Regions from separate parts of the Actinoplanes sp. NPDC051851 genome, predicted to be linked through region 1. Evidence: riboswitches for the same ligand, from Rfam matches in the RefSeq annotation. Region 1 holds a riboswitch; the other holds the start of a gene.
The links. Region 1 has a riboswitch for cyclic di-GMP ahead of AB0M08_RS03765 (Calx-beta domain-containing protein). Riboswitches for the same ligand answer to the same signal wherever they lie in the genome.
Positions count from the first base shown of each region.

Region 1 (14,335 bases):
CAAGCGGGCGCAGCCGCAGTTCGTCGCACAGTGGAAGACCACCGGCCAGCTCAACGGGCACATCGAGGAGATGTTCACCGGGCACACGCTGGTCAAGGTCTTCGGGCGGCAGCACGAGGCGGAGGCGACCTTCCACACCCACAACGAGAAGCTCTACGCCTCCAGCTTCCGCGCCCAGTTCATCTCCGGCCTGATCCAGCCGGCCATGATGTTCATCAGCAACGTCAACTACGTGCTGGTGGCGGTGGTCGGCGGCCTGCGGGTGGCGTCCGGCTCGCTGACCCTCGGCGAGGTGCAGGCGTTCATCCAGTACTCGCGCCAGTTCAGCCAGCCGCTCACCCAGGTGGCCAGCATGGCGAACCTGGTCCAGTCCGGGGTGGCCTCGGCCGAGCGGGTCTTCGCCCTGCTCGACGCGGAGGAGCAGACCCCGGACCCGGCGCCGGTCACCATGCCGGAGGTCCGCGGGCGGATCGCCTTCGAAGACGTCTCCTTCCGGTACGCCCCGGAGAAGCCGCTGATCGAGAACCTGTCGCTCAGCGTCGAGCCGGGACAGACCGTGGCCATCGTCGGGCCGACCGGGGCCGGCAAGACCACCCTGGTCAACCTGCTGATGCGGTTCTACGACGTGACCGGCGGGCGGATCACCCTGGACGGGGTGGACATCGCCACCATGCCGCGTGAGCAGCTGCGCGAGGAGATCGGCATGGTGCTCCAGGACACCTGGCTCTTCGGCGGCACCATCGCGGAGAACCTGGCGTACGGGGCCGACGACCACGATCAGGCGGCGATCCTGCGGGCCTCCGAGGCGGCGCACGTCGACGGCTTCGTCCGGATGCTGCCGGACGGGTACGAGACGACGATCGACGAGGAGGGCTCGAACGTCAGCGCCGGGCAGAAGCAGCTGATCACCATCGCCCGGGCGTTCCTCGCCGAGCCGAGCATCCTGATCCTCGACGAGGCGACCAGCTCGGTGGACACCCGTACCGAGGTGCTGATCCAGCGGGCGATGAACACGCTGCGCACCGGCCGGACCAGCTTCGTGATCGCGCACCGGCTCTCCACCATCCGGGACGCCGACGTGATCCTGGTGATGGAGAACGGCTCGATCGTCGAGCAGGGCACCCACGACGAGCTGATCGCGGCGGACGGGGCGTACGCGCGGCTCTACTCGGCCCAGTTCGCGCAGGCGGTGGCCGAGGTCGACTGACCTGGGCTTTTTCGGTCACAAAGAACGGGGGCGGCCATCCGGCCGCCCCCGTCTCGCTTACCTCAGCCGATCGTCACTTCTTGTCGACGGTGACCTTCTTGCTGTCGCTCCAGCCGTCGTTGATCCCGACGGCCGACTTGCCCTCGACCCAGGCCTTCAGGGTCCACGTGGAGCCGGCCGCGGCCGACGCGGTGGCCTTCCAGACACCGCTGCTGTTCGTGGTGCCCTTCCAGGTGGTCTTGACCCACTTCTTGCCGCTCAGCTTGTAGATCACCACGTCCGAGCCGGACAGCTTCGGGTCGGACGTGACCGTGAGGGTCACCTTGCCCTTGGCGTTGGACTCCGCCTTGAAGGCCGGGTCCTGGGTGATCTTGACGGTGATCTCCTTCGAGGGCACACCGTCGAGAGAGGTCTGGAAGCGGTAACCCGCCGTGGTCAGCGAGCGCTTGAACGAGTAGGCGCCGCTGCTGCCGGCCTTGGCCGTGGCCAGCCAGACCAGGGCCTTCTTGGTGGACGCGATCGGGGCACCCCAGAGCTGGACCTCACCGTTCGGCGGCACCTTGCCGCTGATCGTCGCGGTGCCGGGCCCGTCGATCGAGGCCGACGACGAGATGGTCGGCGCGGGGCCGTTCTCGGTGTCGTCCGACTCGATGGTGACCTTGCCGGTGTCCCGCTCGACCGTGGTCCCGGACGGTCCGGGCACGCCCAGCTTGATCCAGAAGGTCTCCGCGGACTCCTTCAGCTTGTCGTCAATGATCTTGACGCTTGCCATCGGCTTCTCGCCCGGCTTGACCTCCAGGGTGCCCTTGGCCGCGATGTAGTCCTGACCGGCCTTGGCCGTGCCGTCGACGGTCCACCACGGGATCATCAGGGTCTGGGTGGTGGAGGTGGCTGCGTTGGCCGGCAACCACTTCTCGTCGATCGGGACCTCGATGGAGCCCTCGTCCTCGTTGATCGACCCGTCCTGGATCGCCAGCGCCGGCGGCATGTCGTCCGCGTCGTCGATGATCTTGAAGGTACCGGTCGACGACTTGAAGCCGATCTTGGTGGTCTCGGTGGCCGTGATGGTGAACCACTCGAGCGGCTCGTCCACGTCGTCCGCGTTCAGGTAGACGTTCGCCAGGTTGGTGCTGCTGACGCTGTTGGCGTCCACCACCGTGCCGGTCTTGCCCGCCGGGACGGTGAAGTTCGCGATCTCCGGCGTCTCGAAGTCGACACCGGGCGTGGCCGGCGCCGAATCGGTGGCCTGGCTGCCGGTCTGCGGGCCGACGGAGAAGCCGAGCGTGTACGGGTCCTGTGCTACGCCGACGATCGTGCCGCCGACGCGGATCGAGCCGCCCTCGGCCACGCTGGACTCGTTGAACTTCATCCACGGCGGGGTGTCGTCGTTGGTGACGGTCAGCCGGGCCGTGTGCGTCTCACCGCTCGCCGGGGTGCTGTTGATCAGCGGGTTGGTACCGGAGAGCGCGACGGTGATGTCCTCGAACTCGTCCTTCTCGAAGACAGAGTCCCCGTTGACCATGATCTCGGCGTAGCCCACGGTGTGGCCGGCCGGAACGGTGACGGTGCCGCTGTTCCCGACCGTGCTGACGTCACCCATGCCCGGGGTGTCGGCCGAGTTGGTGCCGGCCGAGTCCAGCGTCGCGTTCTGCGTGTCCACGGTCGCGGTGAACGTGGTGTCCTGGTCGACCGGCGCGCTCAGGGTGACCGGGAACTTGACCATCTTGGACCCGGTGTTGCCCTCCATCACGCTCACGTTGGAGACCGAGAAGGTGGGCATGTCGCTGCTGTCTTCGTCGTCCTTGATGCGGAAGTACGTGGCGTTGTCCTCGCCGAGCGCGCTCTCCGCCACCGAGCCGTTCGGGCTGGTCAGCACCAGCTTGAAGTACTCGCCGTTGACCGCGCTGTTCGGCGGGTTCGCCTGGCCCATCTCACCGGGCTCGTACAGCGTGTCACCGATGATCGGCACCGGGATCGTGGCGGTACGGGTACCGGCCGGGATGGTGAGGCTGCCGGCGACCCCCTTGTAGTCCTTGCCATTGGTGGCCAGGTAGTTCTCGCCGTCCGTCGGGTGGTTGTCACCCGGCAGGAAGTCGTAGTTCAGCCGGACCGGGATCGTCGACGTGTTGGTCCCGGTGAGCCGGACGTTGATGGTGAACTTCTTCTCCCCGACGTCGCCCTCGGGGTCGAAGATGTAGTTCGACGTGGTGTTGTCGTCGGCGATCGCGTCGACCGAGAGCTTCACGCCCGGCGCGGTCTCGTTGTCCTTGATCTTGCCGAGGCCCTTGGCCGGGTCGCCGAGGTCGGCGTTGACCGGGGCGGCGATGCTCAGCCACATCTTCTCGGGGCTGGCCTCGACATCCGTGTCGTCGGTCGTGTTGACCAGGACGATGCCGGCCTCAGAACCCGCCGGGATGGACACCTTCGACTTGGTCAGCGCGGTGTAGTCGGAACCCGCGGTCGCACCGTAATCGTCACCCTGAGTGGCACCGTTCGCGGTGCTCGCCTCGACCGTGACGATCTTCTCCGACGCCCCGGAGAGGGTCAGCGGGAAGACCAGGTCGTCGCCCTCGGTCACGGTTCCCGCGTCGCCGACCGTCACCTTAGGGGTGGGCTCGTCGTCCGCGATGTAGACCTTGGTGCTCGCCGCGCTGGTCGACACCGGCATGAGGGCGGTGGCCGCGCCAGTCGGGTCGAGAACCGCACTGGCGACGCCGACCGTGAAGAACTGTGACGGGTCCTCGTCGAGTTTGTCGTCGTAGATGAGGATCGTCTTGGTCGCGCTGGACTGGCCCGATTTGATGGTGATCTGGTCGCTCTCGGGGTTGTCCGTGGTGGCATCCGTCGAGGTGATCAGCGAGTCGTAGTCGCGGGTCTCGTCACCACTGGTGATCAGAGCACCCTTCGCGGTGTCCGCGGTGCCGTTGTTGGCCAGGGTGACGAGGACGTCCGCGGTCGCCGGCGACGTCAGGGTGACCGTGACCGTGGCCGAGGCCCGCGTGACCGTCTGGGTGTTGCCGGTGCCGGTGGTGACCTGGGTCTCGACGATCGGGGTCGAGCTCGTGGTGATCGCGTACGTCGGATCGACCAGGGCGTAGGCCGGTGAGCTGACCAGCACCACGGGCGCGAGGCCGATCGCGCCGGCGACCGCCGCCGACAGGATCGTTCGCACCGATTTCGGGCCGCGCAGGGCAAACGGCACCAGACCGCCTGAATCTGCGCGACGATTGTGATAGTGCATTCCTTCTGTCTCCTTCGGCGGCTGGGCAACCTCCGGCGGGGAGGCCCCTGGCTTTGCGTCCCCGCCTCGCGACGGGTTTGCCTGTTCGGGTACCGCATCTGGGCGGTCGGGGGGTGCCGGAAAACGGCCCCTCAGCTGCGCCAACGCCGGATGTGAAGATCCGTCGTGAGGCCGCGCCTTCCGTAATCTAACCGGCGTACTGCACGCTTACCGGCGGAATGCGTTTTTCAGGCTAAATCCCCCGCGAAACCCAGACAGTGAAGGTCTTCACTGACGAGTTCGCCCAGCGGGCACCGGACGGCAACCTTCCGGACGTCCGGGACTGATGGCCTGGGGCTTCACGTCGGACACATATCGGAGTGCGCATCCATGAATGCATTGCGTTCCACGCGCCGGCGGGTGGCCCTGGCTGCCGCCGCCGTCGCGGTCGTCGCCGTACCGTCGGTCGCCGTAGCCGGTGACGCGCACCAGGACCGGACCCGGGCCGCCGCGCAGGCGATCAAGGGCGGATCGGCCCGCAACGTCATCCTGCTGATCGGGGACGGCATGGGCGACAGCGAGATCACCATCGCCCGCAACTACCAGGTCGGCGCGAACGGCCGCCTGGCGATGGACACCCTGCCACTGACCGGCGCGTACACCACGTACGCGGTCCAGCAGGACGACCCATCGAAGCCGGAGTACGTGACCGACTCGGCCGCCTCCGGGACCGGCTGGGCGACCGGCAACAAGACCTACAACGGCGCGATCTCGGTACTGCCCAGCGGGAAGTCCGTGCCGACCATCCTGGAGCTGGCGAAGAAGGCCGGCTACCGGACCGGCGACGTCACCACCGCCGAACTGCAGGACGCCACGCCGGCCGTGCTCGGCTCGCACGTGGTCTCGCGCAACTGCAAGGGCCCGCAGTCGATGACCGACTGCGCCGTGAACGACAAGGTGAACGGCGGCGCCGGCTCGATCGCCGAGCAGCTCGTGCAGACGAGGCCGGACGTGCTGCTCGGCGGCGGTGCGCAGTACTTCGACCAGACCGTGCAGGCCGGCGCGTACGCCGGGAAGACCGTGACCGACCAGGCGAAGGCGGCCGGCTACCAGGTCGTCACCGACGCCGCTGGTCTCGGCGCGGCGTCGGCGAGCAAGCCGATCCTGGGCGTGTTCGCCAAGAACAACATGGATCTGGAGTGGGTCGGCCCGACCCCGGCGAAGACCGGCACCACCGCGGCGAAGTGCGCCACCAATGCCGCGCGGACCGCCACCCAGCCGCACCTGGTGGAGATGGCGACCAAGGCGCTCGACGTGCTGGACAAGCAGACGAAGCACTCCAAGAAGGGCTTCTTCCTGCAGATCGAGGGCGCGTCGATCGACAAGCAGGACCACGCGGCCAACCCGTGCGGCCAGATCGGTGAGACCGTCGCGTTCGACGCCGCCGTGAAGAAGGCGCTCGCCTACCAGAAGTCGCACCCGGACACCCTGGTGGTGGTCACCGCCGACCACGGCCACACCAGCCAGATCGTGGAGACCACCACGCTCGGCTACACCGCCACGCTGATCACCGCCGACGACGCGGAGATGACCATCAGCTACGCGACCGCCGACATCACCGGCTCCCAGCAGCACACCGGCACCGAGGTCCGGATCGCCGCGGGCGGCCCGCAGGCCGCCAACGTCCTCGGCGTCACCAACCAGACCGACCTCTTCTACACCATGAAGCGCGCCCTGGCGATCAGGTAGCCCTACAGGATGCCGTGCCGCATCGCCGTGGTCACCGCGGCGGTGCGGTCGGCGACGTCCAGCTTGTTGAAGACCCGGAGCAGGTGCGTCTTCACGGTGGCCTCCGAGATGAAGAGGCGCTTGCCGATGTCGGCGTTGGTCAGGCCGGACGCGACCAGCGTGAGGACCTCGGTCTCGCGGGCCGAGAGCGACGGCGGTGCGGGCGCCCGCACCTGCCGGACCAGGGTCGAGGCGACGCTCGGGGCGAGCACGGTCTCGCCCCGGGCGGCGGCGCGCACCGCGTCGGCAAGCTCGGCCGGGGTGGCGTCCTTGAGCAGGTAGCCGCTGGCCCCGGCCTCGATGGCGCGCAGGATGTCCCGGTCGGACTCGTACGTGGTCAGCACCATCACCCGGATGCCGGGGTCGGCCGCGAGGATCCGGCCGGTCGCCTCGACGCCGTCGCCGCCGGGCATCCGGAGGTCCATCAGGACGATGTCGGGGCGCTCGGCGAGCGCGACCTCGACGCCCTCGGCGCCGGAGGAGGCCTCGCCGACCACGGTCAGGTCGGGCTCGGCGTCGAGCATGCCCTTGAGGCCCATCCGGACCACCGGGTGGTCGTCGACCAGCAGGATCCGGATCACAGGGGTACCTCCAGCTCGATCGTGGTCCCGGTGTCCGGGTCGCTGTGCACGGTCAGGGCGCCGCCCACCTGCTCGGCCCGGGACCGCATGCCGGGCAGGCCGAAACCGCCGGTCAGGCCTGCGTCGAAGCCACGGCCGTCGTCGCGGACCACGATCCGGACCGACTCCGGCGCGTACGCGAGCAGCACCGCGACCTCGTTCGCCGCCGCGTGCCGGCGGACGTTCGTCAGGGCCTCCTGGGTGGCGCGCAACAGCACCACCTCGACCGCGGTCGGCAGGTCACGCGGGGCGCCGGTGGTGCGGAAGGACGCGGGGACACCGGTCTCCTCGGCGAAGCGGGAGGCTTGCCGCCGTACCGAATCAAGCAATCCGGAGGCGAGCGCGGCGGGTGAGAGGGCCGCCACGATCGCGCGGCTCTCGGCCAGATTCTCCTTCGCGGTGCGGACCGCGAGCGCCAGGCGCTCGTCGCGCAACTCCGGATCGGCGGCCTGGACCAGCGTGATGATGCTGGTGAAGCCCTGGGCGAGGGTGTCGTGGATCTCGCCGGCCAGCCGGGTCCGCTCGGCCGCGACGCCCGCCTCGTGGGAGAGCCGGGCCACCTCGGCACGGCTCGCCGAGAGCTCCTCGATCAGCCGGGCCCGCTCGTTGCTCTGCTCGATCACCCGGATGATCCAGAGGCCGAACCAGACGCCGGCAGCCGCGGAGATGCCGGAGATGATCAGGTCGCCGGCGACCGGGCGGCCGGTGAGCAGGTCGACCGCCGACGGCACCAGGTTGATCAGGATCACCAGGCCGATCGCGACCCGTACCGGCGCCATCTGGAAGATGATCGGGATCAGCGCGAAGAGCAGCCAGTTCGTCAGCGGCTCGGCGGTGAGCGCGACAGCGAAGAGCACCATGTGCACGATCAGCACGCTCACCGACACGGCGTCCTCGGTGTTGCGCCGGATCAGCGAGCGCCCGATCACCCCGTGCAGGAGCACCATCCCGGCGATCGCGCCCAGCGCCGTCCAGCGGCGGGGCACGGTGTCGCCGGAGATGAGGACCGCGACCGCGATGGCGGCCGCGATCACCGCGAAGTAGACGTCCCAGAACCGGGCGAGCGGACTGTGGACCTCGGTGGGATCGGTCATCGGTCCCGGTCGCTCCACCGGAAGGTCGTCAGGCACAGGACCAATCCGATCACACACCACGCGCCGAGCACCAAGGCCACCCTGCCGAGCTCCCACTGGCCGGCCGCCTCCAGGGACTTCATCGAGTCCGGCAGGAAGACGTACCGGAAGCCCTGGGCCATCCACTTGACCGGGAAGCACGACGCGACGGTGACCAGCCAGGAGGGCAGCTGGGTGATCGGGTGGATGAAGACGCCGGAGATGAACTGGAGGACCACCACCGGCACGTTCAGGATGGTGCCCGCGCTGGCCGCGTGCCGGACCAGGCCGCTGACCGCCACGCCGAGCAGCGAGCAGGCGACCACCGCGAGCGCGAAGAGCCAGGCGAAGGTGAGCCAGTGGGTCGCGTCCGGCACCGGCATGTCGAAGAGCAGCACGCCGACCAGGATCAGCACGGCCGCCTCGGCGAGGCTCAACACCAGGACCAGAAGGACCTTCCCACCCAGGTACGCCGCGGCGGGCAGCGGAGTCCCGCGCAGCCGCTTCAGGGTGCCGTCCTCCCGGTCGGTCGCGAGGCCCGCGCCCATCGTCACGAAGCCGGTGGTGAGGATGCCGTACGCGAGCATGCTGGCCGCGTAGACCTGGCTGGCGCTCACCCCGGCCTGGTCGTAGGAGTCGCCGAAGATGGTCCCGAAGAGCAGCAGGAGGATCGCCGGGAAGAGGAACGTGAAGATCACCGCGGTACGGTCCCGGAAGAACTGCAGGACCTCGACGCGGCCACGGCTCAGGCTCAGGGCGGTCATCGCTGTGCTCCGATCAGGGTCAGGTAGGTGTCCTCCAGGGTCGGCCGGGTGATCGTCAGGGTGCTCAGGTCCGCCCCGTCGGCGACCAGCTTGCGGACCAGGTCGCTCGGGTCCTCGACCCGCTCGGTGCGGTACCCGCCCTCCTCCCGCCAGCTGACCTTCGCGCCCGCCGCGGCCCGCCCGCCGAGCGTGGCCGGGGTGCCCTCGGCGACGATCTCGCCGCCGGCCAGCACCGCGAGCCGGTCCGCGAGGGCCTCGGCCTCGTCCAGGTAGTGGGTGGTCAGCAGGATCGTGGTGCCCTCGCCGGCCAGGGTGCGGATCAGGTCCCAGAACTGCCGGCGCGCCTCCGGGTCGAAGCCGGTGGTCGGCTCGTCGAGGAAGAGCAGCTCGGGACGGCCGACGATGCCGAGCGCCACGTCGACGCGGCGCCGCTGGCCGCCGGAGAGCGTACGAATCCTGCTGTCCTTCTTGGCCGCGAGGCCGACCAGCTCGATCACCTCGCCGGCGGGCCGCGGCGCCGGGTAGAAGCCGGCGACGTGCCGGACCATCTCGGCGACGGTCAGGTCGGCGGCGTCCGCGGCGTCCTGCAGCACGATGCCGATCCGGGTGCGCCACTCCCGCCCGGCCTTCCCCGGGTCCTCGCCGAGCACCCGGACGTCCCCGGCGTCCCGGCGCCGGTGGCCCTCCAGGATCTCGACCGTGGTGGTCTTGCCCGCGCCGTTCGGCCCGAGCAGCGCGAAGATCTCGCCGCGGGCGACGCTGAGGTCGACACCGCGGACGGCCTCGCGCCCTTGGTATGTCTTGCGAAGTCCGGTCACCTCGATGGCTTGCATACCGTCGATCGTGCCGAGTTCCGGAGAAAACCGGGACGACCGTGCGGCCGTCAACCTCTGTCCACCGATCGGTGGATGTTTTTTAAAAAGATCATTCCCAGCGGAAGTTACGGGCGGCCGCGGTCAGCCAGACCACCGCCCAGAGCGCCAGGCTCAGCCAGATCGAGAACGGGACGTGCTGTCCGTAGAGGAGCGTGTCGCGCAGCGCCTCGGCGTGCGCGGCGAGCGGCAGCAGGAACCAGCCGGCCGTGCCCAGGTCCGGCGCGGCGAACATGATCCCGCCGACCGAGAGCATCAGCACGTAGATCAGCGTCGCGGCGCCGGTCGTGGTCTCCGGCTTGAGCACGCTGGCCAGCAGCAGGGCCAGGCCGCTGTAGCCGGCCGCGGCGAGCACGGTCACCCCGGCGGCGGGGAGCAGCATGTCCAGGTGCGGGCGCCAGCCGACCGCGACGCCGACCGCGGCGAGCACCAGGATCTGCACGACGATCTGGGCCAGCACCGCGGCGGTCTTGGCGAGCAGCAGGCCGGGGCGGGTCAGCGGGGAGGCGCCGAGGCGCTTGAGGACGCCGTAGCTGCGTTCATAGCCGGTGGTGATCGCCTGGCCGGTGAAGGCCGACGACATCACGGTGAGCGCGAGGACACCGGGGACCACGAAGCCGAGGCGGTCGTCGGTGGGCAGGTTGGTGACCTCCGTCAGGCCCGCGCCGAGCAGCACCAGCAGCGGGACACCCATCGCCAGCACCACGGCCTCACCGCGGCGGGCGGTCAGCAGCAGCTCCATCCGGATCTGCTTGCCGATGATGGTGCGCATCGGGGCCCGGCCGGGCGCCGGGGCGAAGGTTCCGGCGCTCACTGCGCGGCTCCAACCGTGGTGTTCTGCGTGGTCAGGGAGAGGTAGACGTCTTCCAGCGTGCGCCGGCGGCTGCTCACCGCGGTGACGTGCGCGTCCGCGCTCGCGAAGCAGGCGAGGACGTCGGCGAGCGACCGGGTGTCCAGGGAGCCGGTGACCGCGTACTCCCCCGGGGAGGTCTCGACGACCCGGTGGTCCTTGAAGAAGGCGAGGTCGAGGCCGGGATCGGCGCGGACCTCCAGGGATTCGATGCCGGCCGCGGCGGTCAGCTCGGCCGGGGTGCCGGTCGCGGCGACCCGCCCGCTCCGCATGATCACCACGTCGTCGGCGAGGCGCTCGGCCTCGTCCAGCAGGTGCGTGGTGAGCAGCACCGAGACGCCGTCGGCGCGCAGCTCCTCGATCAGCTGCCAGGTGGTGTGCCGGGCCTCGGTGTCCATCCCGGCGGTCGGCTCGTCCAGGAAGACCAGCTCGGGGCGGCCGACCAGGGCCACCGCCAGGCTCAGCCGCTGCTGCTCGCCGCCGGAGAGCCGCCGGAACCGGGTCCGCTCCACCTTCCGCAGGCCGAGCCGGTCCAGCAGCATCTCGGTGTCGAGCGGGTTCGCCGCGAACGAGGCGAAGAGCCGGAGGATCTCCCCCGCGGCGGCCCACGGGTAGACGCCGCCGGACTGCAGCATGATCCCCAGCCGGGGCATCAGCGCGTCGTGGTCGGCGACCGGGTCCAGCCCGAGGATCCGCACGGAGCCACCGTCCGGTTTACGGAAACCCTCGCAGACCTGCAGCAGGCTGGTCTTACCGGCGCCGTTGTGGCCGAGCAGGGCGAGCACCCGCCCGCGCGGCGCCGTGAGGGACACCCCCTCGACGGCCGTCGTGTCGCCGTAGCGCACCACGACGTCTTCCACCTCGACCGCGGCCACGTCGCCACCCACCATGAGATCCGCCCATCCGATCCGCGCCTCCGGCCACCATACGGCGGCGTCCCGGCGCGGCGGTCGCGGCGGTCGCCTCGATGGCTTCGCTCACCCCGGATAGGGTTCCGTCATGGCCGGCGTCGTGGAGATCTACACGGATGGGTCGTGCGCGCCCAACCCCGGGCCGGGCGGCTGGGGCGCGGTGCTGCGCTACGGCAGCCGGGAGAAGGATCTCTGCGGTGGCGAGGCCGGCACGACCACGAACAACCGGATGGAGCTGATGGCGCCGATCCGGGCGCTGGAGACGCTGAACCGGGCGCCGCTGGTCGTCGATCTCTACACGGACAGCGTCTATGTGCGGGACGGGATCACCAAGTGGATGCCGCGCTGGCGGGCCAACGGGTGGCAGACCTCGTCCCGGCAGCCGGTCAAGAACGTCGACCTCTGGACGCGTCTCGACGAGGCGGTCCGCCGGCACGAGGTGCGGTGGCACTGGGTGAAGGGGCACGCCGGCCACCCGGAGAACGAGCGTGCCGACCGGCTGGCCGCCCAGGGTCTGCGTGAGGCGGTCAGCGCACGAACCGCGACGCCGCGGTGACCAGGGCGGCCTGCAGGGCGGTGTCGTCGCGGGCGGCCGACCACGCGGTGAGCGCCTGGTTGACCGCGGACTGCCAGCCCTGGGAGCAGGCGGAACCGTGTGCGCAGGACGGGACCTGGGTCGCGGACTTCCAGTCGGCCATCGCGGACTGCTGGTAGAGGGAGAGGCCCGCGGCCGAGACGTCGGTGCGCGCCGGGATGGAGCCCTTCGCCGCGTTGAAGGCGCGCTGGCCCTCCGGTGAGGCGACCGTGCGGAGCCAGCACCGGGTGCCGTCCGGGTTCGGGGCGCCGGTCGCCAGCGTGAACGAGTCGGCCAGCCACTGGAACGTCGCGCCGTTGCCGGGGAAGGTGAACCACGAGTAGCCGGTGAAGCCCTTCGCGGTCAGGTCGGCGGCCTCCCAGTCGCCCATCACCTGGTAGCCGGCCTTGCCGTCGATCAGCAGGCGCTCGGCCTGCGGCCAGTCCAGCGCGTCCCGGTCGGCGTTGCCGTAGGCGACCAGCCTGCCGAAGTCCGCGATCGCCGCGGCGACGTCGGCGCCGGACCACGGCGTGGCGCCGGTGAACAGGCCGGCGAACCGCTGCGCGCCGAGATCGCTGATCAGCACCGCCTCCAGGACCATCAGCTGGGTCCAGTCCCGGCCGAGCGCGAGCGGCGCCTCGACCCCGGCGGCCTTCAGCGTCGCCAGGTCGGCCAGGAAGGCCGGGAGGTCGCGGGGCACGCCGCTCACCCCGGCCCGTTTCAGCACCGCCGGGTTGGCCCAGACCACGTTGGCCCGGTGCACGTTCGCCGGCACCGAATAGATCTTGCCGTTGACCGTGAGATCGTCGATCAGGCCGGTGGGGAACGCCTGCCGCAGGCCCCAGGAATCGTATGCGGACGTCAGATCCTGGACCTGACCGGCGTCGATGTAGTCGAGCAGTTCGGCGCCGGCGTGTGCCTGGAACGTGTCCGGCGGGTCCTTGCGGGTCATCCGGCCGGTGAGCTCCTGCTTGGCGTTGACGCCCGCGCCGCCGGCCACCGCGCCGTTCTCGAAGCGCTGACCGGCGCAGTCCTGCCCGAACCGGTCGATCAGGGCGTCCAGGCCCGCCTTCTCACCGCCCTCGGCCCACCAGGTGAAGACCTCGACGGTGTCGGGGGCGGCCGGACGTCGCTCGTCGCCCGACCCGCAGGCCGAAACGGTCAGCAACGCGGCGACGGCGAGAACGGCCACCATGCGCATGGCGCCCAGACTATTACCGAACGGTGGAAAGTGCCGGTAGGTCACGGCAAGCGCGAAACGGCCCGAAAACCATGATCAGGCCGGCGAGCGCATAGGTCACGGTCATTGCCGCTATCGCGGTTCTGTTCCCGTACGCCCCGGCGAGCACTCCGCCGAGCAACGCGCCGACCGGGATCGCCCCGAAGTTGACGAACTGCATCGCGGTGAGCACCCGGCCGAGCAGCTCGGCGGGGACGTAGGACTGCCGGAAACTGCCGGCGATCACGTTGCCGATCACCACGAAGAAGCTGACCAGGAGGTAACCGGTGACGAAGAGGATCAGGCCGGGGCCACGGGTCGTGAGAGGAAGCAGCAGGGCCGAGATCCCCGCGGCGATCTTGCACCAGACCATGGTGCGGGCGGCGCCGCAACGGCGTACCAGAAAAGGAGCGGAAGCGGCGGCAGCCAGGCCGCCCACCCCCGCGGCGGAGAGGAGGAGCCCCACCGTGCCGGACCCGACGCCGACGTCGCGGACCAGGAAGACCACGGTGAGCGCGCCGTAGCCGTTGAGCGCGAGATTGCAGATCGCGCCGTGCAGGGCGAGCGAGCGCAGGTACGGGTCGCGGGCCAGCCAGCGGATACCGGCGGCGATCTCGGCACGCAGGTCCCGCCGGGCCGCGCGGGCGGCCACCCGGGGCTCGGGGCGGCGGATCAGCGCGAGGCCGAGCAGCGAGGCGGCGAAGCTCGCCGCGTCGATCGCCAGACCGGTGACCGCGCCGACGGCGGTGGCGAGCGCCCCGGCCAGCGCGGGACCGGCGATCTGACCGGCCGACTCGCTGCCGGAGACCAGCGCGTTGAGCCGGACCAGCCGATCCGGCGCGAACATCGCCGACAGGTAGCCGGTGTAGGCGACCGAGAAGAAGACCGAGGCGACGCCGGTGAGCAGGGCGACCAGCAGCAGGTGGGCGACGGTGAGACGGCCGAGCCCGGCGGCGATCGAGACGCTCGCCACGAGCAGGGCGCTCGCGGCGTCGCAGGCGAGCATCACCGGGCGCTTGGCGACGCGGTCGACCCAGGCGCCGGCGGGCAGGCCGATCAGCAGCCACGGCAGCCAGGCGGCGGCGGTCAGCAGGCTCACCGTGAGGCTGCTCGCGTCGAGCACCTGGACGGCGATCAGCGGGGTGACCACGGCGGCGACCGAGCTGCCCAGCCGGCTGATCGTCAGTGCGGTCCAGAG
Region 1 is NZ_JBFAYF010000002.1:286,183-300,517, reverse strand. Features, by position in the region: gene AB0M08_RS03770 (ABC transporter ATP-binding protein) at 1-1,207, shown strand, start outside; gene AB0M08_RS03765 (Calx-beta domain-containing protein) at 1,281-4,379, opposite strand; cyclic di-GMP riboswitch class I at 4,462-4,540, opposite strand; gene phoA (alkaline phosphatase) at 4,818-6,176, shown strand; gene AB0M08_RS03755 (response regulator transcription factor) at 6,179-6,796, opposite strand; gene AB0M08_RS03750 (sensor histidine kinase) at 6,793-7,929, opposite strand; gene AB0M08_RS03745 (ABC transporter permease) at 7,926-8,711, opposite strand; gene AB0M08_RS03740 (ABC transporter ATP-binding protein) at 8,708-9,544, opposite strand; gene AB0M08_RS03735 (ABC transporter permease) at 9,636-10,397, opposite strand; gene AB0M08_RS03730 (ABC transporter ATP-binding protein) at 10,394-11,308, opposite strand; gene rnhA (ribonuclease HI) at 11,433-11,900, shown strand; gene AB0M08_RS03720 (ABC transporter substrate-binding protein) at 11,872-13,119, opposite strand; gene AB0M08_RS03715 (MFS transporter) at 13,133-14,335, opposite strand, start outside.

Region 2 (14,335 bases), on a different contig from region 1:
CGTACCCGGCCGGCTGCGCCGCATAGGCGGGCTGTGCCGCCGGCTGCGCGTAAGCGGGCTGCGCGGCGGGCGGGGAGTACGCGGTCCGGGCGACCGGCTGCTGGTAGGCGGGCTGGGCGGCCGACTGGCTCTGCCAGGACGGCGCGGCCGGCTGCTCGTAGGCGGGCTGGGTGTAGGCCGGCTCGGTGTACGCGGGCCGCCCGTACCCGGGCTGCTCGTAGGACGGGGTGTGCCAGGCCGGCTGGGCGGCCGGGACGGCGGCCGGAGCCGGAGCCGGGGGCTCGGGCTGGGCGCCGTACCGGGCCGGCGGGGCCTCGGGTCCCGCGGTCGCCGACGCCGGCACCCGGGTGGGCAGCTTCGGACGGTCCGGGGTCGGGCGCAGGTCGAGGTCGTCCTCGGCGGCCGGCAGCTGCTGCATCCGCGGCAGGGCCGGGCTCTGCGAGGCGACCGCGCGGATCGGCGGGCGGTAGTCCGAGCCCGCGGAGAGCTGCGGTGTCGCGGGCGAACGGTTCCAGCCGGCGGAGCGCTGCGGCACCGCCGGGACGCCGGGCACCATGACGATGTCCGAGGGGAGGGTGACCTCGGCGATCGTCCCGCCCTCGCGGCCGGGCAGCACCCGCACCCGGATGCCGTGCCGGCTGGCGAGCCGGGCGATGACCGCGAAGCCCATCAGGCGGAACGTGGCCACGTCGACCTCGGTCGGCTCGGCCAGACGCCGGTTGATCATCTCCAGCTGGTCGGCGGAGATGCCCAGGCCGCGGTCCTCGATCTGGACCACCGCGTGGTGGCCGATCTGCCGGCCGGACGCCATCACCTGGGTGGTCGGCGGCGAGAAGTGGGTCGCGTTGTCGAAGAGCTCGGCGATCAGGCGGACCGTGTCGTTGACGGCGCCGGCCATCACCAGCACGTCGGTGTCGATCGACCCGAACTCGATCCGGTTGTACTGCTCCACCTCGGACTGGGCGGCGCGCAGCACGTCGATCAGCGGCGCGTCCTCGCGGCGCGGGGTGCCCACCTCGGCACCCGCCAGCACCAGCAGGTTCTCGTCGTTGCGGCGCATCCGGGTGGCCAGGTGGTCCAGGTCGAAGAGCTTCGCGAGCCGCTTCGGGTCCTCCTCGGTGCGCTCGATGCCGTCGAGCTCGCCGATCATCCGGTCGACCAGCGCCTGACTGCGCCGGGCGAGGCTGAGGAACATCGCGGAGACGCTGGTCCGGAGCGCGGCCTGCTCGGCGGCGACCCGGATGGCCTCCCGGTGCACCATGTTGAACGCCTCGGCCACCTGGCCGAACTCGTCCTTTCCGGTAAGCCGGATGGGATCCCGGGTCTCGGCGAGGATCCGCTCCACGCCACGGTCACCCAGGCTGTCGATGTCCTGCAGGCGGTGCACGGCCTCGGGCAGGTCGCGGTTGGCGACGGTGAGCGCGCCGTGCCGCAGGCGGCGGGCCGCGAGGTTCAGGTTGGCGGCCAGCGCCACCGCGAACGCGATGGTGGTCAGCAGCGCGAGGAGCACGACGGCGAACTCGATGGTGGCCCGGCGGCTCGCGCTGGCGGCGGCGTCCTCGGCGATCGCGACCGTCTGGTCCTCGAGGGTCCGCTCGGTGGTGCGCAGCAGGTCCAGCACGTCCTCGTACGCCTTGACGATGTCGTCGAGGCTGGCCTTGAGGTTGCCGGTCAGCCGGGTGTTCAGGCCGTCCGCGGTGGTCATCTTGGCGTCCGCGAGGATCGCCTCGACCATGCCGATCTGGTTCGTCGAGGCGAGCGTACGGAAGTCCGTGTACGCCGAGTCCCGGCTGGCCTTGGCGGCGGTCAGCTGCTGGTCACGGACCTGGGTGAACTCGCCGCTCACCCGCACCGAGTAGGCGATCGCCTCCTGCTGGGCCACCGAGTTCTCGATCCGGCTGAACGCGCCGAGCGAGCGGAGCGCGTCGGCGGCCGAGCCCGGGTCGGCGATCTGGCTGACCGCGTCCTCGAAGCCGGCGAGGCCGTTCAGCACGTCGCCGTACTGCTGGATGGCGCCGAAGACGGTGATGTCCTTGCGGCCGTTGACCTGGTTGCGGGTGTCGGTCAGGGTGGCGAGCTGCTCGTCGATCACCGAGAACTTGTCCATCACCCGGTCCGGCAGATCGGGCAGATCGGCCCGGTGCTCACGGAACGTCTGGATCTGCGCGTCGACCTCTTTGATCCGGTCCGCGTAGCCGCTCTCGTCCTTGCCGCGCGAGGCGAGGAACGCCGCGGCGGCCATCCGCTCGACCTGCACGAGGCGAGTGATGTTGGAGATGTCGGTACCGATTCTGGTCAGGTCGGCCACTCGGCTCGAATCCGACGCCGTTCCGCGTACCTCGATCAGCCGAACGGTTCCCAGCACCAGCACTGCGGCAAGTGGAATCACCATCAAACCGGCCAGCTTGGCGCGAATCCGCGCGTCTCGTAGTCGAGGCAAGAAACGGCGTCGCACAGCATGACCCGAGGATCCCGTGCTCACGACTTCTCCTTCGCGGTCGTCCCGCTCATATCGGCCGTCCAGCGGCCGTTTGACGACTGCGGTCCGGCCCCGTTCGGCGCACACAGCAGAAGCTGCGCCGGTTTTGGCACGGCGGCGATTTCACCAGAACGGGGGCGGGTTTGGGAAGCCTTGATCCTCCTGGAAAACAAGCAGGTTCCCTGGTGATAAGCGTGCGCGCGTACCTCGGCGACCCGATATATGGGGTTTGACGTGCACAAATGTCTCACCGAACGGGCCCCGGGCGGCGAACCACCATGTGGGAGAAAAGTCGCGGACCACGTTGTCGAAATTTCGGCATGGCGCGACGGACCCGCTGTCCGTGATCGCTCATCGTCCACTATGGAATCACGGTCCGCGAATGTCGCCTACGTCGCCCCGCAGTGACCCAGAGTGATCACCGTGAAAAGTGACATTCCTCGATCGAGGAAGATCAAGATTTTAGGACGCCTTAAGAAGCTGTCCGTGTACTGGCGTACCCCGCACCGCATTCCGTAACGTGCCCGGCATGGCAATTCGGAGCTGGGTGAAGCTGGTCGCCACCACCGCCACGGCAGCCGCGGTGGTCGGTGCGGGCCAACTCGGCATCGCGTACGGGCTCGGCATGGTACGGCTCGACCGGGCTCTCGACATCACAGCGCGTGATCAATGGACCGCACAATTGGCCTGGGTCGCCTGGATGACGATGACCGCGGCCGCCATCGGCGCGATCGTCGCCACCGGGATGCGCTCACGCTGGCTGCCCCGCCCGGTCAGCGCCGCCGGATCGATCGGCCTCGGCGTCACGGCCGGGCTCGGCTCCCTCGCGGTACTGCCGCTGACCATGCAGCCGGCCCGGTCCGCCGTGGTCGCCGGGGTGCAGCCGGTCTTCGTGATCGGCGCCGCCGCCGGCATCGGCGCCGCGGTGGGCATCTTCGCGGCCGCCGCGGCCGCGGCCAAGCCGGTCTTCCGGTGGAACCTGGCCGTGATGAGCGTGCTGACCTGGATCGTCGCCCTGGTCACCATCGGGCCCTCGCTGCTGCCCGGCCACACGGCCACCGCGGTACGCGTCGGCGTCCTGGAGGGCAGCCTGATCCCAGCCGCCGTCGCCGAGCACACGCCGTTCCTGACCATGCCGGTGCTCGCTCTGCTGGCCGGCCTGATCGTCGGCTGGATCGGCCGCGGCAAGGGCACGTCCACGCTGGCCGTCGCGTTCGCCGGGCTACCCGGCGCCGCGCTGCTCACCATGGCATACCTGATCGCCGGCCCGGCCCAGGACGCGGCCGGGTTCCAGCTCGACCCGTACTGGTCGGCGATGACCGCGGCCGGTGCCGGCGTGCTCGGCTCGGTGATCGCCGCGATCGTCCGCAGCGCCCCGGCCACCCCCGGCGCCAAGCCCGGCCACGACTCCCCGGCGAGCACCCCGGAGGGCCCGGCCGGCGACTCCCCGGCGAGCACCCCGCTGCCCCGCCGGGACGCCCCGGTGCAGTCGGCCATAGCGCAGGCCGCGGCCGCCGCCGCGCAGCGCCCCGAGGACCAGCTCCGGCCCTCCGACACCGGCGTCCTGCCCGCACCCGGTACGCCGAACAACCCGTTCAGCGGCGGCAGCGGCAGCCCGTTCCGGTCCGGAACGCCGTACCCCACCCAGCCCGAGGCCGCGCACACTCCCCCGCCGGTCGCGCCGCACACTCCGCCGCCCGCCGCCGAGCCTCGCTTCTCCGGTCAGCAGCCGCCCGCCGCTCCGCGCCGCGGACGGGGTGACACCACGGCCTTCAACGGCTTCACGACCGGCCAGCCGACCGGGCGGGCCGGCGCGATGACCGCCGAGCAGCCGCGCGTCACCGCAGCTCACGGCCCTGTCGTCGAGCCGACCTCGATCAGTGGCCCGTTCCCGCAGACGGCCGCCGCGGATGGTATGCGAGGCCGGGGACAATCGACGGAGACGGATTATGTCGATTGGGTCAACGGTCTCGGAAACGCGTAAAACATTCGTAAACACCGATGGAATGATGCCGCTGGGAGGTACCGCGGGGGCGGCGAAGCGTCGACGATGACCGATGTCCGGCCACATCCCTCGTTCACGTCGGGAGCACCGCACATGACCGTCGACCGGCTCGCCCCCCTGCCCCGCATCCGCCGACTCCTCCTCGGCCTCGCCCTGGTCTTCGCCCTCTCCGGCACCGCGCTCGTCGCACCCGCCGTGGTCGCGCCGACCGCCACCTCGGCCGCGCAGGCCGCCGTCTACTCCAGCTGCACGATCAGCACCTGCACGGCCGCACGGACGGCGTACACCGGGTGGGCCTCGCTCAGCTGGCCGCTCACCGCCGGGTGGTACTCCTGGCCGTACGGCCAGTACAACTACACCGGCGGTACGTTCCAGAACCGCGAGGGCCAGCTGCCCACCTCCACCTACAACGAGTACGACGTCTACTCCCGGGCCAAGGGCGCGTCGCGTGATGCGTACCGGATCGTGGTGGACCGGACCTCGAAGGTCGCCTACTTCACCCCCGACCACTACACGACGTTCTACAAGCTCTGACCCCCTCTCTGCGCGCATCTTCGCGGCGGCCGTCTCCCTGACGGCCGCCGCGCCTTTTCTCCCGTTTCGGGTACGCGTCCCGCACCCGTCCCGCACCCCTTTAGCACCTCAGGTGCGCTCAGGCCGGGGAATCTCGGGGCTCGCCGAAAAAACCCGGCCCGAACTTCTACCCCGCTGTGCGAGGTGACCGATGAAACAGCTGCCAGGGACAACGACCGTCCGCTCGGCGTGAAAGGCAAACCCGGCGCGAGCCGGGGACGCAAAGCCGACAGGGCCCCAGAGGGGGCCGGCTGGGCTGCTTCCACCGAACGAACAAGAGGAGACTCCTTATGCGCAGCATGCTTCAGCTCGTCGGCGGCGTCGCCGTAGCTGGCGCGGTCGCCGCTGGCAGCACCGCCTTCACCGCCTCCAACGGCCTGACCAACGGCGCGGGCACTACGCAGTTCATCGGGGGCACGGTGTCGCAGACGGTCACCGGCGCCAGCCTCAGCGCGGTCACCTACGCCTTCAACGACGCCACGAAGACCCAGATCACCGGCGTCACCCTGACCTTTACCGACAGCGCGGCGAACGGCAAAGCCGTCACGCTGACGCCGACCGGCACCGGCTACGGCTCCGCCTCGGCCGACCAGTTCTACTGCCCGACGGTCTCCGGCACCTCGGTCACCTGCATCACCGCGCTCACCTCGGATGGCACCCACGCCGCGGCGAGTTACTACACCGGCCTGACCAGCATGCAGATCCAGGTCGCCTAACCTGCCGTAGAACCCTCTCCCGGGCTGGCATGCTGCTGAAAGTCACGCCAGTCCGGGAGACCCCATCCGATCAGGCACCCGCAATCTCCTCATGGCCGCCATCATCGCGATGGCGGCCATCGGTGCTTGGGCCATCGGCACCCACCGCGTGTCATACGTCGTCACTCACGGCGTCAGCATGCAACCCCTGTACCACGCCGACGATCTTGTCTTCGTCGTGAAAGCCGATTCCTACCAAGTCGGTCAGATCGCCGCATACCATGGGTCCGGGAGCGAGGCAGAGGTACTTCACCGCATCATCGGCGGTGACGGCGAGACCGGCTTCGTCTTCAAGGGAGACAACAACCCGGAGATCGACGGCGGCAAGGTCACCGAGGACCGGATGATCGGGCGAGCCGTCCTGCACGTCCCCAAAGGAGGCGTCTGGCTCCGGCCGATGCTCAGTCCCACCGGTCTGGGCATGATCAGTTTCCTGTTCATCAGCGGTGGAGCGGCCACGGCCAAAACCCGCAGGGACATCCCGCGCGGCCGCCTCAAGAAGAGAGTGACTGGCATGTCCGGCCAAGGCGGCTCCTGGGCGGCGGCCACGGCCATCTTCAAGGCCGTCAGCCGTCTCCATCCTTTCTTCCGGCTCCTCGCCGCCGTGGTGGTGCTCGCCGCCGCCGGTGGACTCCTGCTCGGAGTCCTCGGGTGGATGCGGCCCACCACCGAGACGTCCGCCAGCGCCACCAGTGCCGGGGAAACGATGACGTTCTCCTACTCGGCCGAGGTGCAGCGATCCGCCGCCTACGACGGAACGGTGGCCTACTCGCCGGATCCGATCTACCGCAAACTCGCCGACTTCGTCACCCTGCAGCTCAGCTACGAGGGAGAACCCGGCCGGATCGGCGTCACCGCCCGGCTCTCCACACAGAGCAGCGGGTGGCACTCCACAGTCCAGTTGTCCCAGCCGAAACAGTTCACCGCCGAACGCTACGTCGACTCCGTGACGCTCGACCTCAACGGCCTCGAGGATCAGGTCAACGAGGCCGGAAGCGCGATCGGAGCCAATCTGGGATCGCTGATCATCGCGGTGACCGCCGACATCCAGCACGACGACGGCACCACCTTCGCGCCGAAACTCACGCTCGGACTCGACTCGATCCAACTCGGGCTCACCGGTGACTCCAGCAGCCTGGTGGTCAGTGAGTCCGGGACGACGAGCGGGGGTGGGACCGTACCGCGGCAGATCAGCGTGCTGGGGCGGGATCTGATGACGGCGGGGCAGGCGCGGAAGTACTCCGTCTACCTGCTGCTGGTGGCGATCGCCGGGGCCGTGGCGATCGCGATGACAGCGCTGCGGAGGGTTCCGCTGCAGACCAGGTCACAGATCCAGCGGCGGTACGGCCATCTCCTGGTGCCGGTCGAGCCGATGGCGAGTCCGCCGGGGAAGCCGGTGGTCACGGTCGACACGTTCCCGGCGCTGGTGAAGCTGGCCGAGAAGTACGGGCAGATGATCCTCACCTGGACCCGGCCGGACGGCTCCGACGACTTCGTGGTCCGCGACGACGGGGTCACCTACCGCTTCCGGATCGTCCCGCCACGGCCGCAGCCACCGAAGCCCCCGCTCCCGAGCATCCCGCACCCGAACCGCCGCGCCCAGAGATCCGCTGCCCTCGGCATAGCCTCAGTGATCACCCCTCGCCCCACCTCCACTTCCAGCACCAGCGGGCGCGGAACAGTGTCCGGGACCGGGACCAGCTCCGCAGCCGACGCCGGACCCGAGTCCATTCCTGCGACCGGCGAGCCCACAGAGACCACCGGGGCCACAGCGACTAAAGAGGACACAACCTCCGATAGCACCGCCCAGACCGAAACGGCCAAGCCGGAACCCACTCGGAAGGCCACCACCACCGCGCGCAAGTCACCTGGCCGTCGCCCGTCCAGCCGCAAACCGGCCGCAACCCCAGCCCCAACTCCCGCCTCACCTCCGGCGGCTCCGGCGGCTCCGGCGGCTCCGGCGGCTCCGGCGGCTCCGGCGGCTCCGGCGGCTCCGGCGGCTCCGGCGGCTCCGGCGGCTCCGGCGGCGAGCATGGCGGAGAAGGTCGCGGAACCGGAAACCCTTCATTGGGCGGCTAACCCGTGGCCGCGCACTCCGCTGAGCCACGACGAACCCGGGTCGGCACACCACGCGGGAGAAGAGGCCGTCGAGGAGAAGGCGACTGAGGACGCGACGGCTCCGGAACAGGCCCCGCAGGAACAGGCTGGGCGGGATCTGAGTGTTCGGGGGCGGGTGGAACCGGAGACGCCTGACTGGGGCGCTCAGCCGTGGCCGGGTAGGTCGGTGGGGACGGTGGCGGCTCCGGGCGTACCGGAAGAAGAGCAGGCTGCGGAAGACGCAGCGCAACCGGCGCGCAAGCGAGGGCCCCGCCGCAGTGCTCGGGCACGGCGTCCGGTTCAGCCCGCCACGGATGAGGCCGTGGGCAGCTCTACGCAGACGGCCGCGGGTGAGAGCGGGCCGACCACCGCGAAGCGGCCCGCGAGGAAGGCCCCGGCGAAGACCGCGTCCAAAGCCGCGCCTCGTGTGGCGCCCAAGGCCGCGCCCAAGGCTGAGTCCGACCCGCAACCCGCGTCGGCACCGACACCAGCGGAAGCCTCAGCGCAGACCCCGGCCGAAGCGCAGACCCCGGCCGAAGCACAAACCCCGGCCGAAGCGCAGGCCCCGGCACAGGCGCAGAGCAAAGCGCAGGCCGAAACGCAGGACGAAGCGCAAGGCGAAACGCAGGCCGGGGCGCAGGCGGAGAAGCAGGACGGAACGCCGATGCGAGCGTCGGGCGGAGTCCGGGCTCAGCAGCAGGCCGAGACTCCGGTGTGGGCGCAAGTGGAAGCTCTGATGGAGAAGCGGCCCGAGGCTTCGGAGCGGGCGCGGATCGAAGGGCTTGCGGAGGACCCGGCAGGAGCGGCGGGCGCGGTGCCGGAGTTGAGTGAAGAAGAGATTCGGGAGATGGCGGCGCGCCAAGAAGCGGAGCGGCTGGCGGCGGAAGAGCTCGCGGAGCGGAATCTGGCGCTGGAGAAGGAGATCAACGAGCAGGCGGAGCGGGACCAGGCCGCCGCTGACCAGGCCCGCCGGGAACGTGTGGCCCGGCGGACCGCTCAGCGTGACCCGGTCTACGACTTCATGCCGACGCAGCGGCCGACGCACGGAGCGACGTCAACCCAGACGACCGAGTCGACGCCGACCGGGACCACCGAGTCGACGCCGGACCAGACGACGTCAGCGTCGGCTCGGACGCCCGCGGAGACCGGTGGGGCCGAGCACGATCAGGACGAGATCGGCAGGTAGACGCGCCCGCCGGCGTCCACGAACTCCGTCGACTTCGCCTTCATGCCCGCCGCCCGCAGCTCGTGGCTGATCCTCATGGAGCAGAACTTCGGGCCGCACATCGAGCAGAAGTGTGCCGTCTTCGCCGGGGCCGCCGGCAGCGTCTCGTCGTGGTAGGCGCGCGCCGTCTCCGGGTCGAGGGCCAGCTCGAACTGGTCCTCCCAGCGGAAGTCGAACCGGGCCCGGGAGAGCGCGTCATCCCACTCCTGCGCGCCGGCGTGGCCCTTGGCCAGGTCGGCGGAGTGCGCAGCGATCTTGTACGCGATCATCCCGGCCTTGACGTCGTCCCGGTTCGGCAGGCCGAGGTGCTCCTTGGGCGTGACGTAGCAGAGCATCGCGGTGCCGAACATGCCGATCATCGCGGCGCCGATCGCGGAGGTGATGTGGTCGTAGGCCGGCGCGATGTCGGTGGCGAGCGGGCCGAGCGTGTAGAACGGCGCCCCGTCGCAGAGCTCGACCTGCAGGTCCACGTTCTCCTTGATCTTGTGCATCGGTACGTGGCCGGGGCCCTCGACCATCACCTGGACGTCGTACTCCCGGGCGATGTGGGTCAGCTCGCCCAGCGTCCGCAGCTCGGCGAACTGTGCCTCGTCGTTGGCGTCCGCGATCGAACCCGGCCGCAGGCCGTCGCCGAGCGAGAAGGTGATGTCGTACTCGCGGAAGATCTCGCAGAGCTCCCGGAAGTGCGTGTAGAGGAAGTTCTCCCGGTGCTCGGCGAGGCACCAGGCCGCCATGATCGAGCCGCCGCGGGAGACGATCCCGGTCACCCGCTCGGCGGCCAGCGGCACGTGCGCGAGCAGTACCCCGGCGTGGATCGTCATGTAGTCGACACCCTGCTCGGCCTGTTCAATAACGGTCTCCCGGAACAACTCCCAGGACAGTCGAAGCGGGTCGCCGTTGACCTTCTCGAGCGCCTGATAGATCGGCACGGTGCCGATCGGCACTGGTGAGTTCCGGACAATGGACTCGCGGGTCTCGTGGATTCGCGGGCCGGTCGACAGGTCCATCACGGTGTCCGCGCCCCACCGGGTGGCCCAGGTCAGCTTCTCCACCTCCTCGTCGATCGAGGAGGTCACCGCCGAGGTGCCGATGTTCGCGTTGACCTTCACCAGGAACCGCGAACCGATGACCATCGGCTCGCTCTCCGGGTGGTTGCGGTTCACCGGCAGCACCGCGCGACCCGCCGCGATCTCGTCGCGCACCACCTCCGGCGCCACCCCCTCGCGCACCGCGACGAACTCCATCTCCGGTGTGATCTCACCGGCCCGCGCGGCAGCGAGCTGTGTCTTTCCGGTCCACCAGGGTGCGCGCAGCGGCGGCAGACCGACCGCCGGGTCGCTGCCGGGACCGGACGTGTCGTAGAGCCGGACCGGCGGCTCGTCGCCGGTCAGCACCACCTCGGTGAAGGGCACCCGGATCTCCGGACGGGAGCCTTCCACGTAGACCTTGCGCCTCATGATTCCTCCCAAATGATGATGAAAACGACGGCGCCGGGCAGCATTCGGCCCACACCGCGACTCGCCGGGCTAGAACTGCCAGAAGTGGTTCAGCGGTCCGGGCCCGGCGCCCAGCCGCCATTCGCTGCCGCCGCGCAGCGCACCCGCGACGTAGTCCTTCGCGGTCACGACGGCATCCGGGATCGTGTCGCCCAGGGCCAGCCGGACAGCGATCGCGGAGGAGAACGTGCAGCCCGAGCCGTGATTGTTCTCGGTCTTGACCGGTTCCCCGTGCAACTCGATCAACCGGCCCTCGCACCAGAGCACGTCGAGCGCGACCTCGCTGCCGGTGACCGCCACCGCGCGCGCCCCGCTCTGACCGATCTCGGCCGCGGCCTCGGCCATCTCCCCGGCCGTCTCGATCGCCCTCCCGACGAGGGCGCCGGCTTCGTGCCGGTTCGGTGTGAGGATCTCCGCGTACGCCGTGAGCCCCCGGACGACGTCGACGTCCCCGAGCCGGCTGCCCGCGGTCGCCACCAGCACCGGGTCGACGACGAGATTCGGCAGATCCGCCGCCCGTTCGGCGATCACCGTGACGATCGCCGGATCCCCGATCATGCCGACCTTGACCGCCGCCACGTCGAAATCGGAGAGCACCGCGTCCAGTTGCGCCGCCACGCTCTCCGCCGGAACGGGATGGATCCCGGTCACGCCGAGCGTGTTCTGCGCCGTGATCGCGGTGATCACGGAGACCCCGTAGACCCCCAGCGCCGCGAACGTCTTGAGATCCGCCTGAATCCCCGCTCCCCCGCCGGAGTCCGACCCGGCGATCGTCACCACCACCCGCGGCGTCACCCCACCCACCCCTCGGCGCCGGCCAGGAGGATCCCGTCGCCCTCCCGGCTGGCGCTCACGGGTGCCTCAGGCCCCGCCACACACCCCTGCGTACCAGCCAAGAGAGCGAGCGACAGGGCGCGGGCGACCAGGAACGGGTCGGGGGCACGCATGATGGCGCCGAGAACCGCGACGCCGGACGCGCCCGCGGCCACACACGCCCGGGCCCGCGCGGGGGTGTCGACGCCGCCCAGAGCAAGCCACGGGACCGGTGGGGACAGCGCGGCGGCGCCGGACGGGGTCAGGGCCGGGCCGTATCCGGGCTTCGTGAGCGTCGGATAGATCGGCGACAGGGTCACGTAGTCCACAGCGGAGAGAGGCTCACGGCCGTGCCAGGAGCGCCCGACCATCGACAGCCCGGCGGACCGCGGGCCGGCTGAGGACCGGGCGGGACGCGAGTCGGGCAGGGGGTCGGGCGGCACGGGCAGGGGGTCGGGCACGGGCAGGGGGTCGGCCGCGGACAGGTGCACCGCCGAGCCGCCGAGCGGGTCCGGTCCGGCCACGATGAGACGCCCCGGTGGCAGCAGGGTTCGCAGGCGGGCGGCGAGGGCGGCTCTCTCCCCGTACGGCAGATCGCGTTCCCTCAGGATGACCCACGCGACGCCGCCGCGGACCGCCGCCTCGACCACCGCCGGAAGCGGGCCGGCAGCGGACCGCCGGTCGGTGAGCAGCACGAGACCGAAAGGGGTCACCACACCGGAATCCCTTCGTCCGATGTGGACGCGATCGCGTGGTATCGGCGCGGGATGCGTCCGGCGGTGCGGGCGAGACGGCCCGCCGCGACCGCGTGCCGCATCGCCGCCGCCATCCCCGCCGGATCGTCCGACCGGGTGATCGCGCTGGCCACCAGCACCGCGTCGCAGCCCAGCTCCATCGCCAGGGCGGCGTCCGAGGCCGTGCCGATCCCCGCGTCGAGCACCACCGGCACGTCGACGCTCTGCCGGATCAGCTCGATGTGGTGCGGGTTCGCGATGCCGAGCCCAGAGCCGATCGGCGAGCCGGCCGGCATCACCGCGGCGCACCCGGCGTCCGCGAGACGGCGGGCCAGGATCGGGTCGTCGGTGGTGTACGGCAGCACGGTGAAACCCTCCGCCACCAGCGTCTCGGCCGCCCGGAGCAGCTCGACGCCGTCCGGCAGCAGGGTCCGCTCGTCGCCGATCACCTCCAGCTTGATCAGGTCGGTCTCGAACGCCTCGCGGGCCATCCGGGCGGTCCGCACCGCGTCGCCGGCCGTGAAGCAACCCGCCGTGTTCGGCAGGACGCGGACGCCGAGCCGCGTGAGCATCGGCAGCAGCCCCGGCCCGGCCGCCTCCACCCGGCGCAGCGCGACGGTGACCAGCGTGGTCTCCGCGGCCAGGATCGCGTCCTCCAGGGCGGACAGGCTGGTCGCCCCGCCGGTGCCGACGATCAGGCCGTTGAGGGGAAGGAAGGACATCCGGTCATCCCCCCTGCGCCGCGGTGAGCACCTCGATCGCGTCGCCGTCGGCGAGGGAGACCTCGGCCCACGTCGAGCGGGGCACCACGGTGCCGTTGACGGCGACCGCGACACCACGGCTCGCCGCGGTGATCTCGGCGACCAGGGCCGCCACCGAGCAGGACTCGGACCGGTTCTGATGCCGGCCGTTGACCATCAGACGCACGCGAACCTCCCGGGTGTGAAGTCGTCGATGAGGGGATCGGCCGAGCCGGTGAGCACCAGGTCGGCGATGAGCCGGGCGGTGATCGGGGCGAGCAGCACCCCGTTGCGGTGGTGCCCGGCGGCGACCGCGATCCGGCGATCGTCGTCGAGGAAGCCCAGGATCGGGGCGTTGTCCGGGGTTCCCGGGCGGTGCCCGACGGTGACCTCGGCGAGTTCGTGGTCGGCCAGCCCGGGCACCAGGTCGAGCGCCGCGCGCAGCAGCTCGTGCACCCCGCCCGCGGTCGGCCGGTCGTCGCCGCGTTCCTCCTGGGTGGCGCCGACGACCACCTCGCCGTCGGCCCGCGGGACGAGGTAGACATGCCGCCCGTCCGCCGAGCCGCCGATCACATGACGGAGGAGTCCGGCTTCGCCCCGCAGGCGCAGCACCTGGCCCTTGACCGGTCGGATCGGCAGCCCGGTCAGTGCCGCCGTCCCACAACCCGCCGCGACCACGATCCGATCAGCGTCCACTTTTTCAAGATCAACAACGCTTTCCGGTACGATATCTCCCGATAAACTGGCGCGCAGGGCAGCCACTACCCGACGTGGATCGACCTGGCGCTCCGTGGCGGCGTAGGCGCCCGCCCGGACACGGGGCGACAGCGCCGGTTCCCGGGACCGCAGCTGGGACCCGGTCAACGGCGCGAGCCCCTGATGCCGCCACTCCCGCGCCATCTCGGCGACGTCATCCGCGGTCAGCGCCACCCCGAGCGTCCCGGCCTCGTCGTACCCGACCGGCCCGAGCGCCGCCGCGAACCTCTGCCAGAGATCGTTCGACACCGCCAGCAGCGCGTGGAGCGCCGGGACCTCGAAGGCCGACTCCCCGCCCGGTGCGAGCATCCCGGCCGCGACGTGCCAGGCCCCGCCGGTGCCGTCCGGCGCCGGGTCGTACACGACCACGTCCGCTCCGCGGCGCCGCAGCTCCCACGCGATCGAGAGCCCGATGATCCCGCCACCGACGACCGCGATCATCGGAGGGCTGCCAGGAACTCGGCCACCGCCCCCTTCGGGTCCGCCGCGAAGGCGGAGATCGCGGCCACCCCGTGCACCCCGGGCGGGACGCGTCGCGGGGTGATGCCGCCGATCGCCACCACCGGCGTACCCGGGACCGCCGCGGCGATCGCCGCGACCCGTTCCGGTCCGAGCGGTGGTGGCAATCCATCCTTTGTGGAGGTCGGGTACGTCGGCCCGAC
Region 2 is NZ_JBFAYF010000006.1:75,132-89,466, reverse strand. Features, by position in the region: gene AB0M08_RS08535 (nitrate- and nitrite sensing domain-containing protein) at 1-2,392, opposite strand, end outside; gene AB0M08_RS08530 (hypothetical protein) at 3,009-4,463, shown strand; gene AB0M08_RS08525 (ribonuclease domain-containing protein) at 4,578-5,018, shown strand; cyclic di-GMP riboswitch class I at 5,243-5,321, shown strand; gene AB0M08_RS08520 (hypothetical protein) at 5,348-5,773, shown strand; gene AB0M08_RS08515 (DUF5305 family protein) at 5,865-9,095, shown strand; gene thiC (phosphomethylpyrimidine synthase ThiC) at 9,074-10,591, opposite strand; gene thiD (bifunctional hydroxymethylpyrimidine kinase/phosphomethylpyrimidine kinase) at 10,661-11,425, opposite strand; gene AB0M08_RS08500 (thiamine phosphate synthase) at 11,422-12,159, opposite strand; gene AB0M08_RS08495 (thiazole synthase) at 12,153-12,899, opposite strand; gene thiS (sulfur carrier protein ThiS) at 12,904-13,095, opposite strand; gene thiO (glycine oxidase ThiO) at 13,095-14,114, opposite strand; gene AB0M08_RS08480 (thiamine phosphate synthase) at 14,111-14,335, opposite strand, start outside.
Region 2: it holds a riboswitch for cyclic di-GMP, as region 1 does, so the genes downstream of both, AB0M08_RS08520 (hypothetical protein) here and AB0M08_RS03765 (Calx-beta domain-containing protein) in region 1, are expected to answer to the same signal.